Regions from separate parts of the Virgibacillus sp. 6R genome, predicted to be linked through region 2. Evidence: a T-box and tRNA genes for the amino acid it is inferred to sense, from the RefSeq annotation. Region 2 holds a T-box; the other holds one or more tRNA genes.
The links. The T-box of region 2 lies ahead of tyrS (tyrosine--tRNA ligase). A T-box ahead of a tRNA ligase gene usually reads a tRNA of that ligase, here a tRNA-Tyr.
Positions count from the first base shown of each region.

Region 1: it encodes a tRNA-Tyr, which carries the amino acid that the T-box ahead of tyrS (tyrosine--tRNA ligase) is inferred to sense. The anticodon was not compared.

Region 1 is NZ_CP017762.1:2,703,742-2,709,452, reverse strand. It holds gene BKP57_RS12325 (hydroxymethylglutaryl-CoA reductase, degradative) at 1-758, opposite strand, end outside; gene BKP57_RS12320 (DUF2785 domain-containing protein) at 1,538-2,344, opposite strand; tRNA gene BKP57_RS12315 (tRNA-Lys) at 2,985-3,060, opposite strand; tRNA gene BKP57_RS12310 (tRNA-Gln) at 3,145-3,219, opposite strand; tRNA gene BKP57_RS12305 (tRNA-Tyr) at 3,230-3,314, opposite strand; tRNA gene BKP57_RS12300 (tRNA-Thr) at 3,361-3,436, opposite strand; tRNA gene BKP57_RS12295 (tRNA-Val) at 3,439-3,514, opposite strand; tRNA gene BKP57_RS12290 (tRNA-Glu) at 3,516-3,590, opposite strand; gene fabI (enoyl-ACP reductase FabI) at 3,949-4,725, shown strand; gene BKP57_RS23235 (N-acetylmuramoyl-L-alanine amidase family protein) at 4,808-5,711, opposite strand, start outside.
Region 2 is NZ_CP017762.1:1,281,140-1,286,850, forward strand. It holds gene BKP57_RS05840 (protein rep) at 1-371, opposite strand, end outside; gene tyrS (tyrosine--tRNA ligase) at 1,139-2,395, opposite strand; T-box leader at 2,471-2,697, opposite strand; gene BKP57_RS05850 (YerC/YecD family TrpR-related protein) at 3,282-3,584, opposite strand; gene nhaC (Na+/H+ antiporter NhaC) at 4,233-5,606, opposite strand.

The sequences.
Region 1 (5,711 bases), 1.4 Mb from region 2:
GCGTGGATAACGCCATCTCTTACCTCTTCACCAGAGAAATCCCCTGTTTCCAGTAAATGTGAAGGAATCGTACAAGTCGCACGAGCTAGACATCGATCAGCTAAATTCGACAATATACGCAAATAAACTTTTCCACCGGTCAGCTCCTCTACCGTTGGAGCGAGAGATTCGACCATCGTATTAATAATATTCGCACCCATAGCATCACATGTATTAATGTATAAATGAAGAATTAGCATTTGCTGATAGCTCGAACCAGCAGCTTCATTTAAAATTCGAACATCTATTTCCTTCGCCCCTCCGCCACGTTTGACAATGCTTGGATAGGAGGCATTGGCTTGTTCAATTAATGCAGCTTGTGCCTCAAGCAAAGTAGCTTTTGCTTCTTGAAAGTCAGCACAACCAACTACTTGAATTTGTCCAATCATGACTCTTTCAGTTGCTTCTGTAGTAAATCCTCCTGCTTGACGCACAATTTTAGCGATATGACTAGCAGAAGCTACCACAGAAGGCTCTTCAATGACCATTGGTACTACATATTCTTTCCCATTTATGAGAAAGTTCAATCCTGCTCCTAAGGGAAGAGGAAAAGTTCCAATTACATTTTCTATCATTTTATCAGCTGTATCAAGCGGTAGAGGCTCTTTAGAAGAAATAATATCAAAAGTTTCTTCCGTAAACGCCTCCACATCCTTTAGCAATTCTCTTCGCTTTTTTACTGTTTGCTTATAAAAACCAGGAATTCTGGAAGTCTGCATCGCCGATCATCCTTTATATAATATATATTAATACATGTTTCCTTCATTAATGTGGATAAGAATGGAGAAAAAAGAACCGAGAAGTTTGAGCTACGTAGTTTCAAGCGGCAAAGTGCATGCATTTAAATAATAAAGCCGATTTAACAACCTACGAAAAATTTCAATGTGTCTTTTTTCTCGACTTTTGAGCATCCTCTTTCATTTACAAGTTAGCGGCTAACGCACGGATTATCGGCGTTGACTCAATATTTTATAACCTTTACAATTCTTCACCAATCATGCTTCATAAATATTGACATCTTCTTCTATATATAAACAATGACAATTTCCTTATATCTTCTTCATTAAATGAAAAACATTATGATTTTCAATGGCTTCTCTTGAAACGGATTCTATAAAAATTATATCATGATTTCTAACATTTTATTAGAAATTTAGCTAATTGTAATCCAAACAAACACATAATACCATAGTATTGTAATTAAGTTAAAGTAAAACTAACTGTTTTTTATAGAAGAGTTCTGGAAGGACTCCATTTAAAAGAAGAAGTAGACAAAGAGTACGCCGTTAAATTATGAAGAAAAAAGAAATGCTTAATTTCAGAGAACCTAAGCAACAAGATCTCCACTAGCACGTTTATACTTCTAGTTTCATCCCCTTACTTGATAGATCAACCGTAAAAGTTAGCAACAATTGGGTATAGTAAAAAGGTTTTATATCTTCCCCCAAAATATAACAACCGCTCACTGATAATTAATCCATTCTTTTTAAAATACTTGTTATTGGTCATATAGATATTGATCTGAAATCGCTTGTCGAGACACTGAAAAGCCTTTATGCTTTGACAATGCCATATATAAGGAATAATTAAATCGTTTGACATTCCACTCTATACGATATTTTGTATGTGCATTTTTGTGTTCTGTTTGCAAGCTTTCCACCCAATCACGTAATTCCATATCCTTCATACCTTGCTCGATGAGAGCTTCAATAACTTGAATCAACCGCTCATCTTCATCGTCAATATAAGCATACTCAACCCAAATGCACTCTCTTACTGCACGAAGACATGCTGTAATATCATTTTTATCAAATACAGGATGTAATATTCCATTAGCTAACAGATCACTACCATGTGCAACACTATGCGCCCATCCTTTTCCTTGAATATAACCACGATAGTCACGTTCTGAAAGTAAATATTTTATACTCGCTTGAATTACTCGAGATACTAATTCAGCGGAAAGTCTTCTATCCGTTGCGTCCTTATGCAAGATAACAGCTAAAACTAGTGCTGAAAACGTTCGAGTAAACACGCTATCTCTCTTTGTCCCATCCTCTATATTTAAAAATAGATACTGTTTACTCAAACACGTCTCTATAAGATATTCCATTTGTTGTACAGTTAAGTGATCTTCCAATATTAGCTTAACAAAACTATTGTAAATAAGGTGATCCCTTATTTCAGGATTCGTGTTCCCGATATTATGAAGCATAAATTCGATTAGAATATCTAATTGCTCAGCTCGGAATTTATAAGTATCTTTATTCAAAAATTCCTGCATACCATTAATATATGTATGCATTTTCCCTCACCACCAAGTATATAATATCCACTGAACCTTCTCTTAAGTAATCACTAATACATCGAAAGTTTCACTATATATAGTCCTAATCTGCCAAAGTCTTTACTGTTCCAACCATTCTTGGGAATGTATTCTCACATCCCTTTATAAATGAACAGAATGACAACGCTACATTTAGTATCAATTGTTCATTAGTCCATTATAAAGTGAACCACCAATCAGTGAAGTTTTTCATTCTCCACACGGATCATTTCTTTAAGGGATTAACCCTAAAGTCCTTTGTATAAGATCTGACATTTACTTGCAATTGCTACACTTTATCCGCGGATTCACCTTGTAGGATGGAATCGCAGGTCTTACCGCGAGATACATGTGGGATAAAAAGTGAATCTTCAATCGGTGGGGTTTTCATTCATCCCCCGGCTTGTTAGTAGCCCAAGGGTATGACCTAAAGGCTTCTTACGAAATAGGGCATTTAGGTACTGTTTTCTCCACTTAGACTTGTTGCCGTACAAGATTATCCAACTACTGAAGTGGGAGTCCAGCACCTTATATGCAGGATAAATACAAATAAACAAGGCTACTACGTGTCGCAACCTTGTTTAAAATTTATGTATAGTTTATATGGAGTTGTAATAAATGGTGAGCCATGGAGGATTCGAACCTCCGACCCTCTGATTAAAAGTCAGATGCTCTACCGACTGAGCTAATGGCTCATATACGATGTATTCTAATTATCATGTCAATTCTAGTCCATTGCCCTGTCATATATAGCATAGAAAAGTTTTCCAAATAAAAAATGGCTGGGCCACTAGGATTCGAACCTAGGGTACACGGGATCAAAACCCGATGCCTTACCGCTTGGCTATGGCCCAACAAATGTAATGGTGGAGGGGGAGAGATTCGAACTCCCGAACCCTGAGGGAGCGGATTTACAGTCCGCCGCGTTTAGCCACTTCGCTACCCCTCCAATATTATGAACACATTCGCTAATCTTTATTCATTTTTTTAAAAAATGGTGCCGGCCAGAGGACTTGAACCCCCAACCTACTGATTACAAGTCAGTTGCTCTACCAATTGAGCTAGGCCGGCAATGGTGGAGGATGCAGGGCTCGAACCTGCGACCCCTTGCTTGTAAGGCAAGTGCTCTCCCAGCTGAGCTAATCCTCCTTGGTGACCCGTACGGGATTCGAACCCGTGTTACCGCCGTGAAAGGGCGGTGTCTTAACCGCTTGACCAACGGGCCAGGGATGTTTTGATAGGTTGTACATGTTGTACCCTTTTTCGAAACTGACGAATTTTATTATACCTAGTTCTATATCATTTGTAAAGGGAAAATGTAATTTTTTTTAATTTCTTTATTAATCGTTGTCCGAACAGCACTTTTATTGTCAAAATAGCAGATATAGCTAACGGTTTCTTTCAAAATGTGTATTAGGTTATAATATAAGCAATCAAACGTATGCAGTGAAAAATTCTCTTCATTCTACCTTGCATGCAACGAGGCATTTAAGTGTCATCCACTATTTCTTTCTGAGATACTTTACCTTACGATAACATAAGGCACTTTCATGCACGATTAAAAGAATAATGGAGGTACGTTAATGAGTAATTTAGTAGAAGGAAAAAATATTGTCATTATGGGTGTTGCCAGTGAACGTAGTATTGCCTGGGGAGTAACGACTTCATTACATAAAGCGGGTGCAAACTTAATTTTCACATACCGCCAGGAAAGATCCTACGGCAAGCTAACAAAATTGCTCGACAAGCACAATATTGAAGCAAAATTAATCATTCCCTGCGATGTAGCCAGTGATGAAAGCATTACAAACGCATTCAATAGCATAAAAGAGAAGATCGGTGTCATTCACGGAGTTGTACACTCTGTGGCATTTGCTAACCGAGAAGAACTTAAAGGAGAATATGCGAATACATCCAGAGAAGGCTTTCTCTTAGCCCATGAGATTAGCGCATTTTCTCTAGTTGCTGTTACAAAAGCGGCAAAAGAACTGATGACTGAAGGAGGCAGTATTGTCACACAAACCTACCTCGGTTCAGAGAGAGTTATCCAAAATTATAATATCATGGGTGTTGCGAAAGCTTCCCTTGAAGCAAGTGTTCGTTATTTAGCAGAAGATATGGGTAAATATGGCATACGTGTCAATGCCGTTTCTGCAGGTCCCATCCGCACATTATCCGCTAAAGGTGTTTCCGGGTTTAATGAAAAGCTGGGAGTTATAGAGAAAAAAGCACCACTGCGAAGAAATGTAGACCAAGACCAAGTTGGAGACGCAACATTATTCTTTATGAGTGAGCTATCACGTGGTGTAACGGGTGAAGTTCTACATGTTGACTCGGGATATCATATCATTGGCGGCTAATTATTATTGAAAATACAGAAGAAGTGGGGCTTGTTGACCCCGCTTCTTCTGTATTTTAATGCGTTTCATCTAGATTAACGGCTTATTTTGTAAAATATCTTATATAACTTGAATTTCCTGTAATATATAAACCAGATTTTAATTGGTACATTTTAGATCCTTTTACTTCTAATTCTTTTTTCACTGTAAATACTTCGCCTTGGTTCACAACTTCATATTTCGCATCCCAATCAGGAGCATCATATACCCAAAGACTTGAAGCAAGTACTTCTACATAGCCTGTGCTTTTTTTGGAAAAATTTGTAGAAGTCCCACTGACGATCAGTACCTGCCCTGGATAAATCGTGTCATCTGAAAGATTATTTAACCGCTTTAATTCACTAACGGTCATGTTATGCGCTTGAGCAATCCCCCATAACGTGTCTCCAGCTTTAACTGTATACGTGTTTCTTCCACCCCCAGACTGCAATCCCAAATGAGCGGCTATTGCATTTGCCAATGCTTTCCCAGTCTGATCCATAACTGAATTATTACGCATTTTCACTATATCAATGGTAGAATCCATAAAGCCTCCTTCAATTAAAATTGCAGGCATTCTGGACTCACGCACCATATGAAAGTTCGCTGATTTAATTCCTCTATCTCGTAAACCCATAGCTCCAACAATACTCGGGTGAATAGCTCTTGCTAAAGCTAAACCAGTAGACGAACCCGGATAATAATACGTCTCTGTGCCCGTCCACGCCCCCCACTGCCCTGTATTTGCATTATGATGATAAGATATCAAAATATCGGCATTTGCATTATTTGCTGCGTTCGTTCTGGTTGTTAACGATACATCTGTCTCCCCAGTTGGATCATCCATTCGAATGACAGTTGCATTTGCATAACCATTTAGATAATTTATGGCAGCAGAAACTACTTTATTATTGAATGACCATTCCCTTTCTCCTTCTGGGCTTCTTTTTCCTGATGTATGCATTCCA
Region 2 (5,711 bases):
TTACTGTTGACCCCTAAAGCTTTACTCCACAATTCTAACCATTTATCATGTTTAATATAATATCTTCCTTGAAAATAACTTTTCAGAGTTGGAAGCAACACATGAATATTAGGATGGTACCTCTCATCCTGTTTAAATATGTCCAGCATACGAAAATAACCTAACGTAGCTTGTTTTACACTTTTATACTTAAACAATCGATTAAATCCGATTAACAAATTATCTAAAGCTTGGTTAATATATTCTTCCGCCACATTTTCTAAACCTAAATCTAATAATAGCCAATTAACTGGTTGCTTTTCATTAACTTTAGTAATGATATAATGATTAATATATGCTAGTTCTAATGATCTTTTCCAAGAAGAAGGCATGCTTAAACCTCCCTTTCATTCCTTAACTTCCATCACTGAACAAAGATGTAATCGAGCTCATCATGATTGATATTTGTTTGCATTCTTAAAAAATGTTCATTTACCACATAAGGTTCAATTGATCCATTAGAAAAACTTGGCTTGTCGCCAAGTCTTATGGCGAAAGCCTTTTGTTTTTCTTATACTATAAACCAAAAAATCTTATACTTTCCTATAGTGGAACAAAGGCTCGGGGCGCCCGTTTAGCAACGTAGCGAATGGAACGAATCAACTAAAATAAAGGAATCATGCCACTAAAAACAGGGGTATGCCGACGCCTGAGCGGCAAGCCCGTTTTTAGTCGGCCTTCCCCTTAGCGACGAACCGATGATGCCTTATCGTAGGGCGCATTTCTAAAGTCGCATCGTTGCTGAACTCATGCGCGGGACGTGATTATTCGGTTATTTCGTTATCCCAAGCACCTCATTTTATCGTTTCCTATACAGATTATATAGAAACATCTTCCCTAGAATCTTATTAGCTTTAGGGAAGATGTTTCCTCTTTCATCTATTTATAAAGTGATACTTTATTACGTGCAAGTTCCCTTTATCTCCTACTAAGCGTTCCGTATAACAAGGGTATGGACTAAATTCGCATTAAACGATTAAGCATTTAGATGCTGTTATCTCCCATTTAGACTTGTTTGTATTCACTTCTAACTTTTGAAATAAGGGTTTTACAGCACCTTACATGCGAAATAACTTTCATTAAGTAGCTGCATGTTGAATTAATTTAATTTCACCAAGCTGTAATTTTTCTTCCCTTTACGAATAATAATAAACCTTCCATCAAATGAGTTTTCCGCTGTTACATCAACGTTAACATCATTTACTCGTTCGCCATTCATGGAAATAGCCCCGTTGTTAATATCTTCTCTTGCCTGACGTTTAGATGGCTCAATACCTAAATCAACTAACCATTCCACGATATTTTTGGTTTCTTTTTTAGCGTGAAAAGTAGGCATCTCTTTAAATCCTTGTTCAATTTCATCTGCTGTTAGTGATTTAATATCCCCACTAAATAGTGCTTTCGTAATTTTTAACGCTTGATTCAAAGCATTCTCGCCATGAACAAATTTAGTCATTTCTTTTGCCAGCACTTTTTGTGCTTCACGTTTGTGAGGTTCTGTTTTCACTTTAACCTCTAATTGATCAATCTCATCTTTAGTTAAGAACGTAAAGAATTTTAGGTATTTTATAACATCTTTATCATCTGTATTAACCCAAAACTGGTAAAATTCATATGGTGTCGTTTTTTCTGCATCTAACCAAATTGCCCCACCAGCAGTTTTACCAAATTTTGTACCATCTGCTTTTAATAATAGTGGAATGGTTAATCCAAATACTTTCGCTTGCTGTCCTTCTTTTTTACGTATTAAGTCTAAACCGCTTGTAATATTTCCCCACTGATCGCTACCACCAATTTGTAATTGTACATTTTCTTCTCTGAATAAATGAAGAAAGTCCATAGATTGTAAAATTTGGTAAGAGAACTCAGTGAATGATATACCACTATCTAATCGGCTAGCTACAATATCTTTTGCCAACATAGTATTAACACTAAAATTTTTACCGTAGTCACGTAAGAAGTCTAAAATACTTAAGTTATGTGTCCATTCGTAGTTGTTAACTATTTTAACTTCACTATTGTCATCGAAGAATAACTTCTTCATTTGCGCTGTTAACTTATCAACATTATTCTGTACTTGCTCCAGTGTTTGTAATTGACGTTCCGTTTGCCGTCCACTTGGATCACCGATTGTACCCGTTGCTCCTCCAATTAAAATAATGGGCTGATGACCATGTAATTGAAAACGTTTCATCATGATAAACGGAATTAAGTGGCCAATATGCATACTGTCACCCGTAGGGTCAACACCGCAGTACAAGGAGATTTTTTTCTCTTCGATTAATTCGCGTAATCCTTCGGCATCTGTTTGTTGATTTATGGCACCTCGCCATTCTAACTCATCGATAAGATTCATGCTTTCCGACTCCTTTAGTTGTAGTTTATTATATAGGCTTGAAATAAATAAAAAACGCCCTATGTCTAATAAAGACATAGGGACGATTCTAACCGTGTTACCACCCAAATTGTATTAATAGCAAATTGTTTTATAAACTATTAATACCTCTCTCAGCAATCATATCGTTTGCTAATCCGCTTAGCATTACCTAAGATACTCCAGAGTGTAATTCACAAGTTTGTTTGTACTAGGTCGCATCACCCCTAGCTTTCTAAATGAACAGTGACAACCTCGCTACTAGGCTCCTTCAACGTATTTCTAATATAATATTAAGGATATTATAGTGAATAATAATTTATTTGTCAACAAACTTTACTTTTACATTCACTTTCCTCATAAATGTAAAGGTTATCATTCCGAAAAATAAGGATACTATCCATAAGTTTGATGAAAAAAACATCTAAAATTTTTAAAGAAAATGTTGATCGCCGGAAACGTGACACACAAAAGATTTTTTATTTTTTAAAAGCGCTCTGAGTGTCCAACTTTAAATTACTATTTCAAAAACCCCCACTAATTGAAAGTTCACTTTATAAGATCTTTAGAATACTCTATACAAATGGTTGCTCCATAAGCTTTAACTATTTCGCATCATGTATGTTACTTTTTCAATGCAGCACTACTTTATTTATAAACTTCCCCCGAAATAAAAAGTAGGCCTGTGCTGTAAGTTAAAAAAATGTTTATACATACACATATAGAAATAGCTTTGCAAATCTAATTTGGACATCATATAATAATTGATTTTGACTACAACCTAAGATTTGACTTAAAATTCGATAGTTTCGCTTTGTGTTGCTAACATTTTTCTATTTGGAAGTTTAAAACTTATCTTTATTAGCTTTTATTTTTCTTTATTCTTCTTCATCCGCTTGAAAAGAATATCATACATATTATTCCCATGATATAATGATCGCTTCGTACGAGAGATGGTTGCAGTGCTTGCGCCTGTTTCCACTTCAATTTGACAATATGTGTTGTCATTATAAAGCATTTTAGCTACTCTAAATCGTTGAAGCATCGCCTTGACTTCATTTACTGTACATAAATCATCAAAAAAAGAATAACAATCTTCTATTGTTTCAAGAGCTAAAAAAGCCTCAAAAAATTCATCCAATTCTTCTCCACGTATTTCATCTATAAGCATATTTTCTACCTCCGTTTATGTCTTTCACCTAAATCATTAACACATCAACGTATTAAAGAATAATTGTAAACAACTAATTACCACTTTTTTAACCTTTGGGGAAACGAAGCCCCCTATTTTTATAAGGCATGATAGAGTGAATTATGATAATTTTATCCTATTATGAGGTAACATTTAATTATAACACCATTTCTTTTTTTTGAATTTAGTTATACCAAAAAAATAATGGTAATATTTGGATTACTTAATAAAGTAAGCTTTCAGTTAGTAGGGATTTCCTTCACTTCCCATTTAATTTTTGATATCTACCTCAAGTTTCCTAAAGTGGGACTGACGGGAGATAATGACATTTGGGATACAAAAACAATTTCTTTCATGGTTAGCTTAATCTTTCATACAGCATAACGCGGATAAAGTGAATCTTCAATCAGTGGGAGTTTTCATTCATCCTTCACTAATTGTTAGTACCGTAATAGTATGACCTAAAGGCCTCTTACGAATCGGATATTTAGGTGCTGTTATCCCCCACTTAGACTTGTTGCAGTACAGATTATCCAACTCCTGAAGGGGGAGTCTTACAGCACCTTATATACGGGCTAAATAAGGAAGCAGCAATTTATTATTTTTAATATTACTGTTCCAAACCTATTACGAAAGACGAGTTAGATCTTTTTCTTTTTCAAAAAAACCAGACAGCACATTTATAATGGGAGCAATTACACAAAAGATAGCGAATGGAGCATACTCTAATGTGGGAACGCCTAATGTTCCAGTGATAAATACACCACTTACCCCCCATGGAATCAGTGAATTGACTACTGCTCCAGCATCTGCTAGAATTGCGGAAAGTTTTTTCGGGTTAATATTTATTGCCTCAACTTGTGATTTAAAAGCTTTACCAGGCAAAATAATGGATAAATATTGTTCTCCCAGCACAATATTTATACCAACCGCACTTAATCCAGCCATAAGAATTAATTTCCCTTTGGTACTGACAAGACTTTGAATCTTTGATATTAACGTTTCAATAATTTTTAATTCTACTAACAATCCTCCTAATGACAAAGCAAGAATAATAAGAGATACAGACCACATCATACTTTGCATTCCACCACGAGTAAGCAAAATGTCTACTGTTTCTGTTCCTGTATTAGAAACAAACCCATCTTGCATGAGGTTAGATATCTGAGAAAAACTAGTGTGTGGATAATATATATAATGAATAACAATAGTAACAATAATACTTAGTAAAAGCGTTGGAATAGCAGGAACTTTTTTCCAGGCACATAAGAACAAGATAAGGGCTGGTATTAGTGACACAATAGAAATATTAAAATTGGAATGTAGTGTATCTACTAATTCATTAATGTTGTTTCCAGTTGCTCCCACTTTTGTTTGTCCAATTATGATAAAAAAGATAAGTGAAATAACAAAAGAAGGAACAATTTTTCGCAACATATTTCTAATATGCTCGAATAAATCCACTTCTGCTATAGCAGAAGCCAAATTGGCAGTATCCGATAAAGGAGATATATTATTCCCTACGTAAGCACCTGATACAATAGCACCTGCAGTCATAGCTAGATTAAATTCCATCATTTGCCCCATGCCTAAGAAGGCAATGCCAATCGTTGAGATGGTTGTAAACGAACTTCCCACTAGGATACCAACCAGTGCACAAATAACAAATACAGAAGGTAAGAAAAATTTCGCAGATAAAATTCCTAACCCGTATACCATAATAGTTGGAATAGTTCCTGCTGAAATCCAAACACTTATTAAGACACCAATAAGCATAAAGATAATGATAGGTATTAAACCAGGGATAATCCCATTTTGAATTCCCTTATGAATAGCATCCCAAGAAGCACCTTTCATCTTAGCAAAAAATATAACAATTCCTACTGCAAATAAAATCGGAATTTGCGGTTGCAAATCCAAACCAATAATACTAATTCCTATAATTATCATTAATATTACTAAAAGAAAGATACTTTCTTTTAACGTTACATCTCTTTTCATTATGATAAACTCCTTATGACCATTGAATTATCTGACATTTTTTTTAGTTGGCTGATAGCATTATGCCAATATACTTTCTTTTATATTTAGGAACATCAGCACGTT